Regions from separate parts of the Streptomyces sp. P5F9 genome, predicted to be linked through region 3. Evidence: riboswitches for the same ligand, from Rfam matches in the RefSeq annotation. Region 3 holds a riboswitch; each other region holds the start of a gene.
What was found. Region 3 has a riboswitch for S-adenosylmethionine ahead of AC31A1_RS00340 (putative leader peptide). Riboswitches for the same ligand answer to the same signal wherever they lie in the genome.

Region 1: it holds a riboswitch for S-adenosylmethionine, as region 3 does, so the genes downstream of both, thrC (threonine synthase) here and AC31A1_RS00340 (putative leader peptide) in region 3, are expected to answer to the same signal.
Region 2: it holds a riboswitch for S-adenosylmethionine, as region 3 does, so the genes downstream of both, AC31A1_RS16850 (aminotransferase class V-fold PLP-dependent enzyme) here and AC31A1_RS00340 (putative leader peptide) in region 3, are expected to answer to the same signal.

The regions. Positions count from the first base shown of each region.
Region 1 is NZ_JBXVPZ010000111.1:13,086-17,364, forward strand. It holds gene AC31A1_RS19680 (alpha,alpha-trehalose-phosphate synthase (UDP-forming)) at 1-336, opposite strand, end outside; gene AC31A1_RS19685 (glucosyl-3-phosphoglycerate synthase) at 442-1,386, opposite strand; SAM riboswitch class I at 1,577-1,723, shown strand; gene thrC (threonine synthase) at 1,739-3,055, shown strand; gene AC31A1_RS19695 (MoaD/ThiS family protein) at 3,170-3,445, shown strand; gene AC31A1_RS19700 (cold-shock protein) at 3,877-4,083, shown strand.
Region 2 is NZ_JBXVPZ010000087.1:10,400-14,678, forward strand. It holds gene AC31A1_RS16835 (rhomboid family intramembrane serine protease) at 1-315, shown strand, start outside; gene AC31A1_RS16840 (Lrp/AsnC family transcriptional regulator) at 312-593, shown strand; gene AC31A1_RS16845 (hypothetical protein) at 590-835, opposite strand; gene AC31A1_RS16850 (aminotransferase class V-fold PLP-dependent enzyme) at 1,000-2,361, opposite strand; SAM riboswitch class IV at 2,527-2,643, opposite strand; gene trpD (anthranilate phosphoribosyltransferase) at 2,720-3,784, opposite strand; gene qcrB (cytochrome bc1 complex cytochrome b subunit) at 3,919-4,279, opposite strand, start outside.
Region 3 is NZ_JBXVPZ010000001.1:67,943-72,221, reverse strand. It holds gene AC31A1_RS00360 (hypothetical protein) at 11-205, shown strand; gene AC31A1_RS00355 (hypothetical protein) at 319-564, opposite strand; gene AC31A1_RS00350 (MerR family transcriptional regulator) at 890-1,330, opposite strand; gene AC31A1_RS00345 (MDR family NADP-dependent oxidoreductase) at 1,361-2,380, opposite strand; SAM riboswitch class IV at 2,554-2,667, shown strand; gene AC31A1_RS00340 (putative leader peptide) at 2,687-2,827, shown strand; gene AC31A1_RS00335 (ABC transporter substrate-binding protein) at 3,060-4,279, shown strand, end outside.

The sequences.
Region 1 (4,279 bases), on a different contig from region 3:
CTGGTACAGCATGTGGTGGACGAACCACAGCACGGAGTTGGCGATGCCGTTGTACGCGTCGGCGTGCACGTCCGCCGGGATGTCCAGCATCCGCACGCCGTCCTCGCCGACCCCGCGCCGTACGGCCTCGCGGTCGCCGTCGGACAGCGCCGAGCACACCCACAGCGCGCCCGCGTCCGGGCCGATCGCCGACAGCCCGGACACCAGCCCGCCGCCACCGCGCTTGGCGCGCAGCGAACCGTCATCGCCCACCTCGTACGAGACCGGGCCGCGATTGGACGCGACGAGCACCTGAGCGGCACCGGACGCGGGCGAGGGTGACGACGTAGAAGCCATACGGCACAACCTAGCCCGGGCTGGAAACGCTCAAACGTACGGACGGTCGTCGGCGGACTGTATGAGTCCGTATACGACCGTCCGTGAGCGTCTGTAACTGTGCGGTTATGCGACCTTGCGTGACTGGTACTCGGTGATGTCGGCCATCGGCGGGCGTTCCTCCGTGTCCACGGAGTACGTGCGCGGCTCGAAGCCGTCCGGACCCCGTTCGAACTGGGTCAGGGACGGCCGGATCAGGTGACCGCGGGCCAGCCGCAGCTGAGCCGTGCGGTAGATCTGCGCGGCCATCCGGCCCAGGGCCTGCCCGTCCTGGTGCCGGTGTTTGCGCACCCCGACGTCGACCTGGGCGAGGGCGTCCAGCCCCACCAGGTGCAGCGCGTCCACCAGCATGCCCAGCTCGACGCCGTACCCGACCGGGAACGGCAGCTGCTCCAGCAGCGAGCGGCGGGCCGCGTACTCGCCGCCGAGCGGCTGCACGAAACCGGCCAGCTGCGGCCAGTGCATGTTCAGCAGCGGGCGGGCCATCAGCTCGGTGACGCGTCCGCCCTGGCCGGCAGCGCCGCCGAGCGGACGGTCGTACATCGCCTTGACGAGGTCGACCCCGGGGTCGGTGAGCAGCGGGCCCACGATCCCGGTGACGAAGTCCGAGGAGAACTCCTTCAGGTCCGCGTCGATGAAGGCGACGATGTCGCCGCTGGTGACCAGCAGCGAGCGCCACAGCACCTCGCCCTTGCCGGGCACGGCGGGGATGCGCGGCAGGATGTCGTCCCGGTGCACGACCCGGGCGCCCGCCGCGGCGGCCACCTCGGAGGTGCGGTCGGTCGACCCCGAGTCGACGACGACGATCTCGTCGACGAGCGGGACCTGCTGCATGAGGTCGTGACGGATGATCGCGACGATCTCGCCGACCGTCGCTTCCTCGTTGAGCGCGGGCAGCACGACGGATACCGACTGGCCCGTGCGGTGCTTCGCGGCCAGAATCTTGTGGAGCGGCCGGTCGGTCAGGGACCAGGAGCGGGTGCTCAGCCAGTGCTCGACTTCCTTCAGCACGTTGCGCGGCTCCTCTGCGTTCTCTCGGCGAGAGGTGATCACACAGAGTGTGTGATCCGTCTCGCGGTTCGGACGGCTCACTCAACTGTCCTGGCCTTCGGTTACAGTCTTGAACAACGCTGATGACCATCGCATGTCGGGGGCCGTCAACGCTCACGCAAGTGACACAACCGCATACACAACTGAACACCGCTCATCCAGAGGGGCAGAGGGATACGGCCCGTTGAAGCCCCGGCAACCCTCCAGCCGGTCCTGTCACGTTGATGTGGCGAGGCTCCCGGCTCGGGAAGGTGCCAAATCCGTCTCATGGCGAAATGCGTCGTGAGGAAGATGAGGAAAGGGCCTCGCCTCCATGGCTGCGCAGACTGTTGCAAGCACCACGAACTCCGTGAACACGGACACGAACTCCGCGAACGCCGTTGATCTCGGCCCCGCCGCCGCGCTGTCCTGCCGCGAGTGCGGCCACCGCGTCCCGCTCGGTCCGGTCTTCGCCTGCGAGGAGTGTTTCGGCCCGCTGGAGATCGCCTACGACTTCTCGGCCTACGACACCGAAGAGCTCCGCAAGCGCATCGAAGCGGGCCCCGCGAACATCTGGCGGTACGCGCCCCTGCTGCCCGTCCCCGCCGACGTGGCCGACAAGCCGAACATCAACCCCGGCTGGACCAAGCTCGTCCAGGCCGACAACCTCGCCCGCGAACTGGGCGTCGACGCGGGCAAGCTGTTCGTCAAGGACGACTCCGGCAACCCGACGCACTCCTTCAAGGACCGCGTCGTGGCGCAGGCCATCGAAGCGGCCCGCGCCTTCAACTTCACCACCCTCTCCTGCTCCTCCACCGGCAACCTCGCGGGCGCCGTCGGTGCCGCCGCCGCCCGGGCCGGCTTCCGTTCCTGCGTGTTCATCCCGCACGACCTGGAGCAGGGCAAGGTCGTCATGGCCGCGATCTACGGCGGCGAGCTCGTCGGCATCGAGGGCAACTACGACGACGTGAACCGTTTCTGCTCCGAGCTGATCGGTGACCCGGCGGGCGAGGGCTGGGGGTTCGTCAACGTCAACCTCCGGCCGTACTACGCGGAGGGCTCCAAGACCCTGGCCTACGAGATCTGCGAGCAACTGGGGTGGCAGCTGCCGGACCAGCTGGTCGTGCCCATCGCCTCCGGGTCGCAGCTCACGAAGATCGACAAGGGGCTCCAGGAGCTGATCAAGCTCGGGCTCGTCGAGGACAAGCCGTACAAGATCTTCGGGGCGCAGGCGGAGGGGTGCTCGCCGGTTTCCGTCGCCTACAAGGCGGGGCATGACGTCGTACGGCCGCAGAAGCCGAACACGATCGCCAAGTCGCTGGCTATCGGGAACCCGGCGGACGGGCCTTACGTGCTCGACATCGCTCGGCGTACGGGTGGGGCTGTCGAGGACGTCAACGACGAGCAGGTCGTCGACGCGATCAAGTTGCTGGCGCGGACCGAGGGAATCTTCGCGGAGACCGCGGGTGGGGTGACCGTTGGTGTGGCGAAGAAGCTGATCGAGAACGGGTTGCTGGATCCGACGCTGACCACGGTTGTGCTGAACACCGGGGATGGCCTGAAGACGTTGGATGCGGTTGCCGGTACTGGGCTCACCGCGACGATCCGGCCGAACCTTGAGTCGTTCAGGGAAGCTGGGCTTGCGTCGTAGCGTCGTTTTTTTGTCTGCGGGCCGGTGGGGGCTGGTCGCGCCCACGCGGCGGTAGCCGCAGATTCAACACAGCCCCGCGCCCCTTGGGGTATCACCTGACCGGAGGTCATCAGCATGAGCGTTAGTGTCCGCATCCCTACCATTCTCCGCACCTACACGGGCGGGCAGGCCGAGGTGACCGCCGAAGGGGCCACCCTCGCCGAGGTCATCGGCGACCTGGAGAAGAACCATGCCGGGATCTCTGCCCGCGTCCTGGACGATCAGGGGAAGCTGCGGCGGTTCGTCAACGTGTACGTGAACGACGACGACGTGCGGTTCGAGCAGGGGCTGGAGACGGCCACTCCGGACGGGGCCGGGGTGTCGATCATTCCGGCCGTCGCCGGCGGCTGATAATTACCCTCGGTAACGCCGATTACCAAGAGTTCATCGAATTGCCCCCTCCGTGAGAGAAGCGGAGGGGGCAATTCTGTAGGGTTGAGCGGGGTACAGTTGGGGAACCCGCTCCACTCCGCATGCCGGACGCATATGAGTACCCGCTCCGCGTGCGATGAGAAGTAGCCAAAGTGTGCAGGTCTTTTGCGCGTTATGTTCCCTTTATCGGGCCCGACTTGCCCTGAAGTCGGACGAATTCTGCGTATATTCCCGACCGGTCCTGCCCGGAATTCTCGTCGGATTGACCTGTTGCAGACGGCAGTTGGACGGATACATTCGGCCGCGGTCGACGCGTTCCGGCGCACGCCCCCAATCCTGTGGGGGGTGAGGTCTGACCCGGATCCGCGAAGTGCGGGTCCGTGCAAGGGCCAGTAATAGGGGAGTTAGGCATGGCTCAGGGCACCGTCAAATGGTTCAACGCGGAGAAGGGGTACGGCTTCATCGCGGTCGACGGTGGTGCGGATGTTTTCGTCCACTACAGCGCGATTCAGATGGACGGCTACCGCACCCTGGAAGAGGGTCAGCGGGTCGATTTCGAGATCTCGCAGGGTCAGAAGGGGCCGCAGGCGGACATGGTCCGGCTCGCGACCAGCTGAAGCACGCGCCGACGAACAGCAGCGACGTTCTTCGTTCCTCACCGAAGGGCTCGTACTCCTGGGGGGTCACCTCCTGGGGTACGGGCCCTTCGGCATGCCCGGAGCCGGGGTCGGAGCGGGGGCCGGAGTGGGTGCCAGAACCTGGGAGCCGCTTGCACTCGACCATGCCGAGTGCTAATCATTGGCGTTAGCACTC
Region 2 (4,279 bases), on a different contig from region 3:
CTCGTCGGCGCGTCCGGGGCGATCTCGGCGGTCCTCGGGGCGTTTCTGTACTTGTTCCCCCGGGCCCGCGTGACGAGTCTCCTCCCCTTCCTCTTCTTCCTGCCGCTGCGTTTCCCGGCCTGGGTCGTCCTGCCGTTCTGGGCGGCCCTGCAGTGGCTCGCGGCGGGCCGGGCCGCGCAGGGGCCGGGGGTGGCGTACCTCGCCCACCTGGTGGGCTTCACGCTGGGCTTCGGTTACGCGTGGGTGAGATTCGGTCGTACCACTAGAGTTGGGGCCGCCCCAGTAACGGTCCCCGAGGGAGAGAACCAGCCGTGATCACCGCGATCGTCCTCATCAAGACCAGCGTGGACCGGATTCCCGAGATCGCCGAGTCGATCGCCGCGCTCGAATCCGTGAGCGAGGTCTTCTCCGTCACCGGGACGTACGACCTGATCGCGATGGTCCGGGTCCGGCAGCACGAGGACCTGGCCGAGGTGATCCCCGGGCGGATCAGCAAGATCCCCGGGGTCGAGGGGACGGATACGCACGTGGCGTTCCGGACGTACTCGCAGCATGACCTTGAGGCCGCGTTCGCGATCGGGCTGGACTCCTAGCGGGCGCCCAGCCGCTTCCCCAGGGCGACCAGCGCGCCCCGGTTCACGACCTCCCAGGCCGGCAGCTCGGTGCGGTGACCATCACCGCCCCGCAGGTCGGCCCACCGGTGGGCCGACAGCCCGCCCGGGCCCCGCTGCCGGACGTGCTCGACGACGGACCGTATCCGCTGGTTCTCGGCTCGGTCCTGGTCCGCCGAGCCGACCTGGATCTGCCACTCGTCGACGATGAAGGCCTGTTCCACCCCGTCGGCGATCCGCCCAGCGACGGGGCCGCCCGTCGGAGACCAGGACGAGCCCCTCCTCGTACAGCTGGACCGGCCTGCCGCCGAGGAGCCGCGGCAGCCGTCGTACGACCGCCTGGGTCAGCGGTTCGCCCAGTCCCGTCGGAGTGCCCACCCCCGGATGGTCACACGGCAGGCACGCAACGGCCGTCCTGCGTACGGTAGTTCCACTTCGCGCCGTCGGTCACGAGCTCCCGTACGGCCGTGATGAAGCGCTCGACGTGCTCGTCCGGGGTGCCCGCGCCGAAGCTCACGCGGATGGCGTTGAGGGACTTCTCGCCCGGGGCCGCCTCCGGGGCGCCGCACTCGCCCTGGGTCTGGGGGTCGCTGCCCAGCAGGGTGCGGACCAGGGGGTGGGCGCAGAAGAGGCCGTCGCGGACGCCGATGCCGTACTCGGCGGAGAGGGCGGCGGCGAAGTGCGAGCTGTTCCAGCCGTCGACGACGAAGGAGATCACGCCGACGCGCGGGGCGTCGTCGCCGAACAACGACAACACGCGCGCCTCCGGGACCTCCGCCAGGCCCGCCCGCACCTTCTCGATCAGGTGCTGCTCGCGGGCGACCAGGGTGTCGAAGCCCGCCTCCGTCAGGGCCTTGCAGGCCGACGCGATGGAGTAGGCGCCGATGACGTTCGGGGAGCCGGCCTCGTGGCGGGCCGCGCTGTCGTGCCACTCCACGTCCACCCCGCCGTCCTCGCGCCGCGTGACCTTGCGGCTGGCGCCGCCGCCCGCGAGGTAGGGGTCGGCCGCCTGGAGCCAGTCGGCGCGGCCGGCCAGGACGCCCGAGCCGAAGGGGGCGTAGAGCTTGTGGCCGGAGAAGGCGATCCAGTCGACGTCGAGGTCCTGGACGGACACCGGGTGGTGCGGGGCGAGTTGGGCGGCGTCCAGGACGATCCGGGCGCCGTGGGCGTGAGCCGCGGCCGCCAACTCCCGTACCGGCCACAGCTCGCCGGTGACGTTCGAGGCGCCGGTGACGCAGACCAGGGCCGGGCCGAACGGGTCACGTTCGGCGAGGGCCCCCTCCAGGGTCTCGACGGCCTGGCCCGGGGTGCGCGGGGCGTTGAGGTAGGTGACCTGGGCGTCCTTCCAGGGGAGCAGGGACGCGTGGTGCTCGGTCTCGAAGACGAAGACCTGGCAGTCGGCGGGGAGGGCGGCGGCGAGGAGGTTCAGGGAGTCCGTCGTGGAGCGGGTGAAGATCAGCTGGTCGTCGGGACGGCAGTCCAGGAACTCCTCGACCGTCCTGCGGGCGTTCTCGAACAGGTCCGTCGACAGCTGCGAGAGATAGCCGGCGCCGCGGTGCACGCTGCCGTAGTACGGGGCGTAGGCCGCCACGTCGTCCCAGACGCGCTGGAGGGCGGGGGCGCTGGCCGCGTAGTCGAGCGCCGCGTAGGTGACTTCGCCGCCCGTGACGAGCGGGACGGTGACATCCCGGCCGAGAACGGGCAGCGGGGCGCACGTGGTCGTGGCGGCGGCAACGGTGGAGACAGACATGGCGAACTCCCGTGAGAGGCAGGCGAATTCACTGCGCGAGCGGACATGGCTCCGGCGCAGGAAAGGGTGAAAGGGGATGTGCGGAGTGGGGGCTTCGCGCCCTATCGCATTCGCTTGCTCACAGAGAACTCCCTCGATGACCAGGACCCCTGGTGTCTTTCGAGGGGCCCGCGCTTGCCGCAGACCTCGCTGCCTACGGCCTGGTCTTCACCCGGGGCACCCCGCCACGGACGGAGGGTTGCCGGACAGTCGGCCGGGGCCTCATGACTGTCACTCATGACCTGGTCGAAAAATTTACGCGAGGTGATCGTCGTCCCGCAACCCGTGTCCGGATCGCGGGACGACGACCGCCGTACCGCTACGCGTTGCTGGCGGCCGCCCAGCGCTCCAGCGTGCGCTTGGCCGCCCCCGAGTCGATCGACTCCCGAGCCTTCTCCATCCCGGCCCGGATCCGGTCCACCAGCGGCCCGTCCCCGGCCTCCAGCGCCACCAGGGCAGCCGCCGAGTTCAGGAGTACGGCGTCCCGTACCGGGCCCGTCTCGCCGTCCAGGAGACGGCGGGCGACGCCGGCGTTGTACTCGGGGTCGGCGCCGCGCAGGGCTTCCACGGGGACCAGTTCGAGGCCGACGTCCCTCGGGTCGAAGGCCTCCTCGGTGACCTTGCCGTCGCGGACGATCCACACCCGGGAGGTGGCCGTGGTCGTCAGCTCGTCGAGGCCGTCGTCGCCGCGGAACACCAGCGCGGAGGAGCCGCGTTCGGCCAGCACGCCCGCGATGAGCCCGGCCATACGGGTGTCGAAGCAGCCGACCGCCGACGAGGTGACCTTGGCCGGGTTGGTGAGCGGGCCGAGGAGGTTGAACGCGGTCGGCACCCCCAGGTCCCGCCGGACCGCGCCCGCGAACCGCATCGTGGGGTGGAACTTGGCCGCGAAGCAGAACGTGATCCCGGCCTCCTCCACCACCTGCGCGACCCGCTCGGGCGACAGCTCCAGGTTGATGCCGAGCCGCTCCAGCACGTCGGAGGAACCGCTCGCCGAGGACGAGGCCCGGTTGCCGTGCTTGACGACCTTCGCGCCGGAGCCGGCGATCACGATCGCGGACATCGTCGAGATGTTGACCGTCTTGGCCCGGTCGCCGCCCGTGCCGACGATGTCGACGGCCGGCCCCGGGATGTCCAGCGGCTTCGCGTGGGCGTACATCGTCTCGACGAGGCCGTTGATCTCCTCGACGGTCTCGCCCTTGGCCCGCAGCGCCACCAGGAAGCCCGCGATCTGGGCGTCCGCCGCCTCACCGCTCATGATGCGGTCCATCGCCCACGCCGTGTCGGCGGTGCCGAGGTCCTGTCCGGCCAGCAGCGCGCTCAGTACGTCGGGCCAGGAACGGGCCGCCGCGGTGTCGCCTCCAGCGGGGGTCACAGCGCTCATACGGCCGCTCCTGGGTGTCGTAGAAACCTGCTTCGAAAGACGTGCCCCACCCTATCCAGCGCGGGGCACGGCGAAGGGCCCCGTCCGGTGTTCGGACGGGGCCCTTCGACTGTGGCGTGGCGACGCCTCAGCGATCAGTGGTGGCCGTGGCCGCTCGTGATCTCCTTGTACTCCTCGACGGTGGGCTTGGGGATCTGGGACTCCTCGCCGTAGTACGCCTCGCTCAGCTTGGCGCGCAGCTTCTGGGAGCCCTTCACCTTGCGCTCGACGCCGTTCTCGTCGACCGTCGCACCGATCGCGGCCGGCTCGTACTGCTCGTGCGCGGTGAGCGTGTGCAGCGCGTCCTGGCTGAGCGGCTCGTGCACCTCGATGAACTCACCGTGCGGCAGGCGCTTGATGATGCCCGACTCGCGGCCGTGCAGCACCTTGTCCCGGTCGCGGCGCTGGAGACCGAGGCAGACCCGCTTGGTGGCGATGAAGACCAGCACCGGCACC
Region 3 (4,279 bases):
GAGGCCTCGGGTGGGAATCGGTGATCAGGTGTGGGACGACGACGCGGGCAGAGAGGGCATCGTCACCGACATGCAGGGCGGGACGTACGTCATCGGCCCCGTCTACATGTGGGCGGCCACCTGGACGGCCGCCAGTGACGAGAAGCTGAAGGTCGTCCTCTCCCGCGAGGAAAGCCTCAAGCGGAAGCGGGAGCAGGGTTGGTGACCCACTCCCTGGAGACCCTCATGGGGTAGAGGCCGACTGATCCAGACGGCTCCCCCTACCCGTGAGGAGAAAGGCCCCGGTCGCCTCGCAGCGGCCGGGGCCTCTTCGCCGTCTCAGCCCTCCTCGTCCCGCGTGAAGAGGACCTCAGGCTCCCCAATCCAGCGGTACGACCAGTCCAGCTCGGCCGTGATCTTCTTGATGCTTCCCTCGGGGAGCTGCCCTGTGGCCGCCGCCAGGGCCGCTTCGACGGCTACCCTGTAGGCCGCCCTGACCTGAGCCTCACCCACCGTGGAGTTGGCGGTCTGGAGGTCAAAGTCGAGCGTGATCGTCAAGTGCTTCGGCACGGGATCCTGCGCCATGGTCCCTCCCCTTGATGACGTACAGGATCGTCAGTATCGGTTCGGCACGCGATCAACGCCATCGAACGGCCAGAAACCCCCAAGTAGATGTCCTCTAAGAAAAGTGTGGTGCGGACCGGGAGCAGAGCCGCGATGCGGACCGGCCTGAAGGGCGATGTCCTCAGCGTGACTCCCCTGGGTCCTGGCGTCGGCACCGGACGGTGCCGCGGCGTGCGGCGCGCAGGCGCTCGTCTCGTGTCCGGCGCCTGTCGGGGTAAACGCCCGGTCCCCCGACGCCGCACGGCGCTGCAAGCCCTCCGTGTGCGGACCTTCGGCGCCGACGGTGTCAGGAACCGGCGGGGGCATCGCTCATGGGGACGTCGAGGCCGATGAGTTCGCCGACCAGGACGCCGAACCGTAGGTCGAGCCCGTCGGCGAGGCGGTCGCGCACCTCCGTCAACCCGCGGATACGGGCGTCGAGTTCGGCCAGCCGCCGGATGGCCACCTGCGGGACGACGCATGTGTCCGCGTAGGGCCCCGTGCGTACCTGTGCCGCCTTCGGGCGGTCGGGCAGCGCGTCGAGGATGTCGATCAGGCGACGCACATCACCGATGGTGAGGCCGGAGTCCAACAGCTCGCGGACGGCGTGGAGTCGGCGTACGTCCTCCTCGCCGTACTCCCGCTGTCCCGACGCCGTACGCCGTGCCGTGACCAGGCCACGCTGTTCGTAGTAGCGCAGGGTGCGGGTGGTGACGCCCAGGGCTGCCGCCGCGTCGCCGATGCGCATTCCGTCCTCCAGGAGTCGGGTGGCCGGCGACTACAACTCCACGACCACCGTGCCGATGTGGTGTCCTTCGAGCAGTTCGATCAGGGCGCGGGGTGCCTGGTCGATTCCGGACAGGCGAGTGTGCGGGACGGTGACCGAGCCCTCTCGCAGCCAACGGCCGAACGTCTCCGGGTATTCCGCCAGCGCGTCCCGGTGGCGCGCGCCGCTGATGCCACGGAGCTGGATCCCCCGCACGATCAGGGAGTAGGTGTCGATCTCGACGGGCGCCGTGGCCTGGCCCGACACCTGTGCGGAGAGCGCTCCGATCAGCCCCACCCGCGCACCGGGGCGGGCCAGGGCCAGCGCTGCCTGCAACTGCTCCCCGCCGACGTTGTCCACGACCGCGTCGATGCCGTCCGGGGCGGCTTTGCGCAGCTGTTCCTCGATCGGTTCGGCTCCCCGCAGCACGACCGCGTCGTAACCCAGTGTCTCGACCAGATAGTCGGCCTTGGGCTGTGAGCTGGTGCTGCCGATGACCCGCCCGGCCCCGCGCAGCCGGGCGAACTGCCCGGCCAGGGTGCCGAGTCCGCCCGCCGCGCCGGAGACGAACACCGTGTCTCCGTCGCGTACTTCGGCTCCCCGGACGACGCCGATCCAGGCGGCCGGCCCCTGCGAGAGGTACGCCACCGGGTCCGGCAGAACCGTCAGGTCGACGAGTTGTACCGCGTCGGCCTCCACCACGGCGTACTCGCGGAACCCCGCCCGGTGCGACACCAGATCACCGGGGCGCAGGCCCCCTCCCCCGGGAGCCGTCACCACCTCGCCGACGGCCGGAGCCGACAACGGCCCGCCGACCTGGAACGACGGCATCGGCAGCCCGGCCTGTTCGCCCATCAGGGTGCGCAGTGACGCCGCGACGCTCATCAGGCGGTTGCGGACCAGCACTTGTCCGGGTCCGGGTTCCGGGACGGGGACCTCCGCCACGGTGAAGTGGGCGGTTTCCAGGGCGCCTTGGGGACGGGAGGCGAGACGGACCTCGCGATGCGTGGCAGGGATGTTCGACGGTGACATCTGCGGGCTCCTGACGGGTTGCCGGAGCGCCGCACGGTTTGTACGGCGCCCACCGACGTTAAAAGGTGACGCGCACGTCAAGGTCAAGCCGGAGCGGAGCGTCCGGACGATGCCGCCTGCCTGCCGGCACCTGCCATTGACGTAGGACGAAGTCGCTCCGTACGATCACGACCGGCATCGAGTGTCAGCGTCAAGCCCTGGCTTGCTGACCGGCAACCCTCCGACGCGGTGGGGTGCTCCAGGTGAAAGCCCGGCAGGATCACCGAGGATCTCTGCAAGCGCGAGGCCCTGTGGCCGGGGCCGGAAATGTGGAGGACCGTCGTGCGACACAGCAGTGAACCGCGTGTCTCCATCGTTTCCCTGACTGCCGCGACAGTGTTCTCCCGGTTCTCGCGCCGACGCCACATCGACCTGCAGCGCTTCACCAGCTGTCTGTGTCCCGCCTGACCGCCTTGACCACGTCCGTCTGACGTCCGTCGCGGCCCGTAGGCGTTCTCCCGCAGCCTCTCGCGGACCTGCTCGTGTTCACGGACATGTTCCGCAACCGCCGCGTCCCTTCCCCTGACCCCCGAACTGCACTGCCCGTCATCGGCGTTGCGCCGACCGGAGCGGCACGCCCGCGCGCAGCCGTGATCCGCCGGGCACCACCTGCGTAGTGACACGAGTAGGAGCACCCTCCGTGAGAGCACATCCGCACATCCGACCCACTCGATGGGCGGCGCTGGCCGCCCTCCTGACCACCAGCGTCCTGTTGACCGCATGCGGGTCCGGTGACAGCGGCTCGGACGGCGGCAGCGGCCCGGCCAAGTCCGGTGGCACCCTGACCTTCGCGGTGGGCTCCGACGCCGGCTGCGTGGATCCGCAGCAGGTGGCCAGCAACGACACCATCTACTCGGTACGTCAGGTCGTGGACTCCCTCACCGACCAGGACCCCGCGACCGGCAAGATCGTGCCCTGGCTGGCCAAGAGCTGGGACATCAGCGCCGACGCGACGACGTTCACCTTCCACCTGCGATCAGGTGTCACGTTCAGCGACGGGTCCAAGCTGACCGCCCAGGTGGTCAAGGACAACTTCGACGCGGTGCCGAACCTCGGCGCGCTGGGCACCCTCACCGAGGGCTATCTGAGCGGCGTCAAGAGCACCACTGTGGTGGACCCGCTCACCGTCAAGGTGACCTTCCAACAGCCCAACGCCCAGTTCCTGCAGGCGACTTCGACGCACTCACTGGGCATCGAGTCCTCGGCCAGCGCGAAGAAGACCCCGCAGCAGAAGTGCAGCCAGGGAGTGGTCGGCTCCGGGCCCTTCGTGCTCAAGCAGTACGTGCAGAACCAGTCGATCACGCTCACCAGGCGCACCGGGTACGCCTGGGGTTCCTCGCTGTGGCACAAGCGCGGCGAGGCCTACCTGGACAAGGTGGTCTTCAAGATCGTGCCCGAGGCGGGGGTACGGACCGGCAGCCTCCAGTCCGGGCAGGTGGACGCGATCAGCAGCGTCGGCAAGGCCAACGAGGCAGCCCTCAAGGGCGGCCAGGTCACCCTTCAGCGACGGGCCAACCCCGGCGTGGTGTTCGGCCTGGCACTCAACAACTCACGGCCGGCCCTGAAGGACGCGCGGGTGCGCCAGGCCATCGGGTTCGCCATCGACCGGGGGCAGATCGCCGACACCGTGTTCCCGACCGGGACCCAGCCCGCGACCAGCGTCCTCGCGCACACCACACCCGATTACACGAACCTCTCCTCGGACCTGACGACCGACGCGGCCAAGGCGAAGTCCCTTCTGGACGCGGCCGGCTGGAAGACCGGAAGCGACGGCATCCGTACCAAGGACGGCAAGAAGCTGAGCCTGACCGTCGACTGGATCCCCAACTCGGCCACCAACCAGCCCGCGCTGGAGCTCGT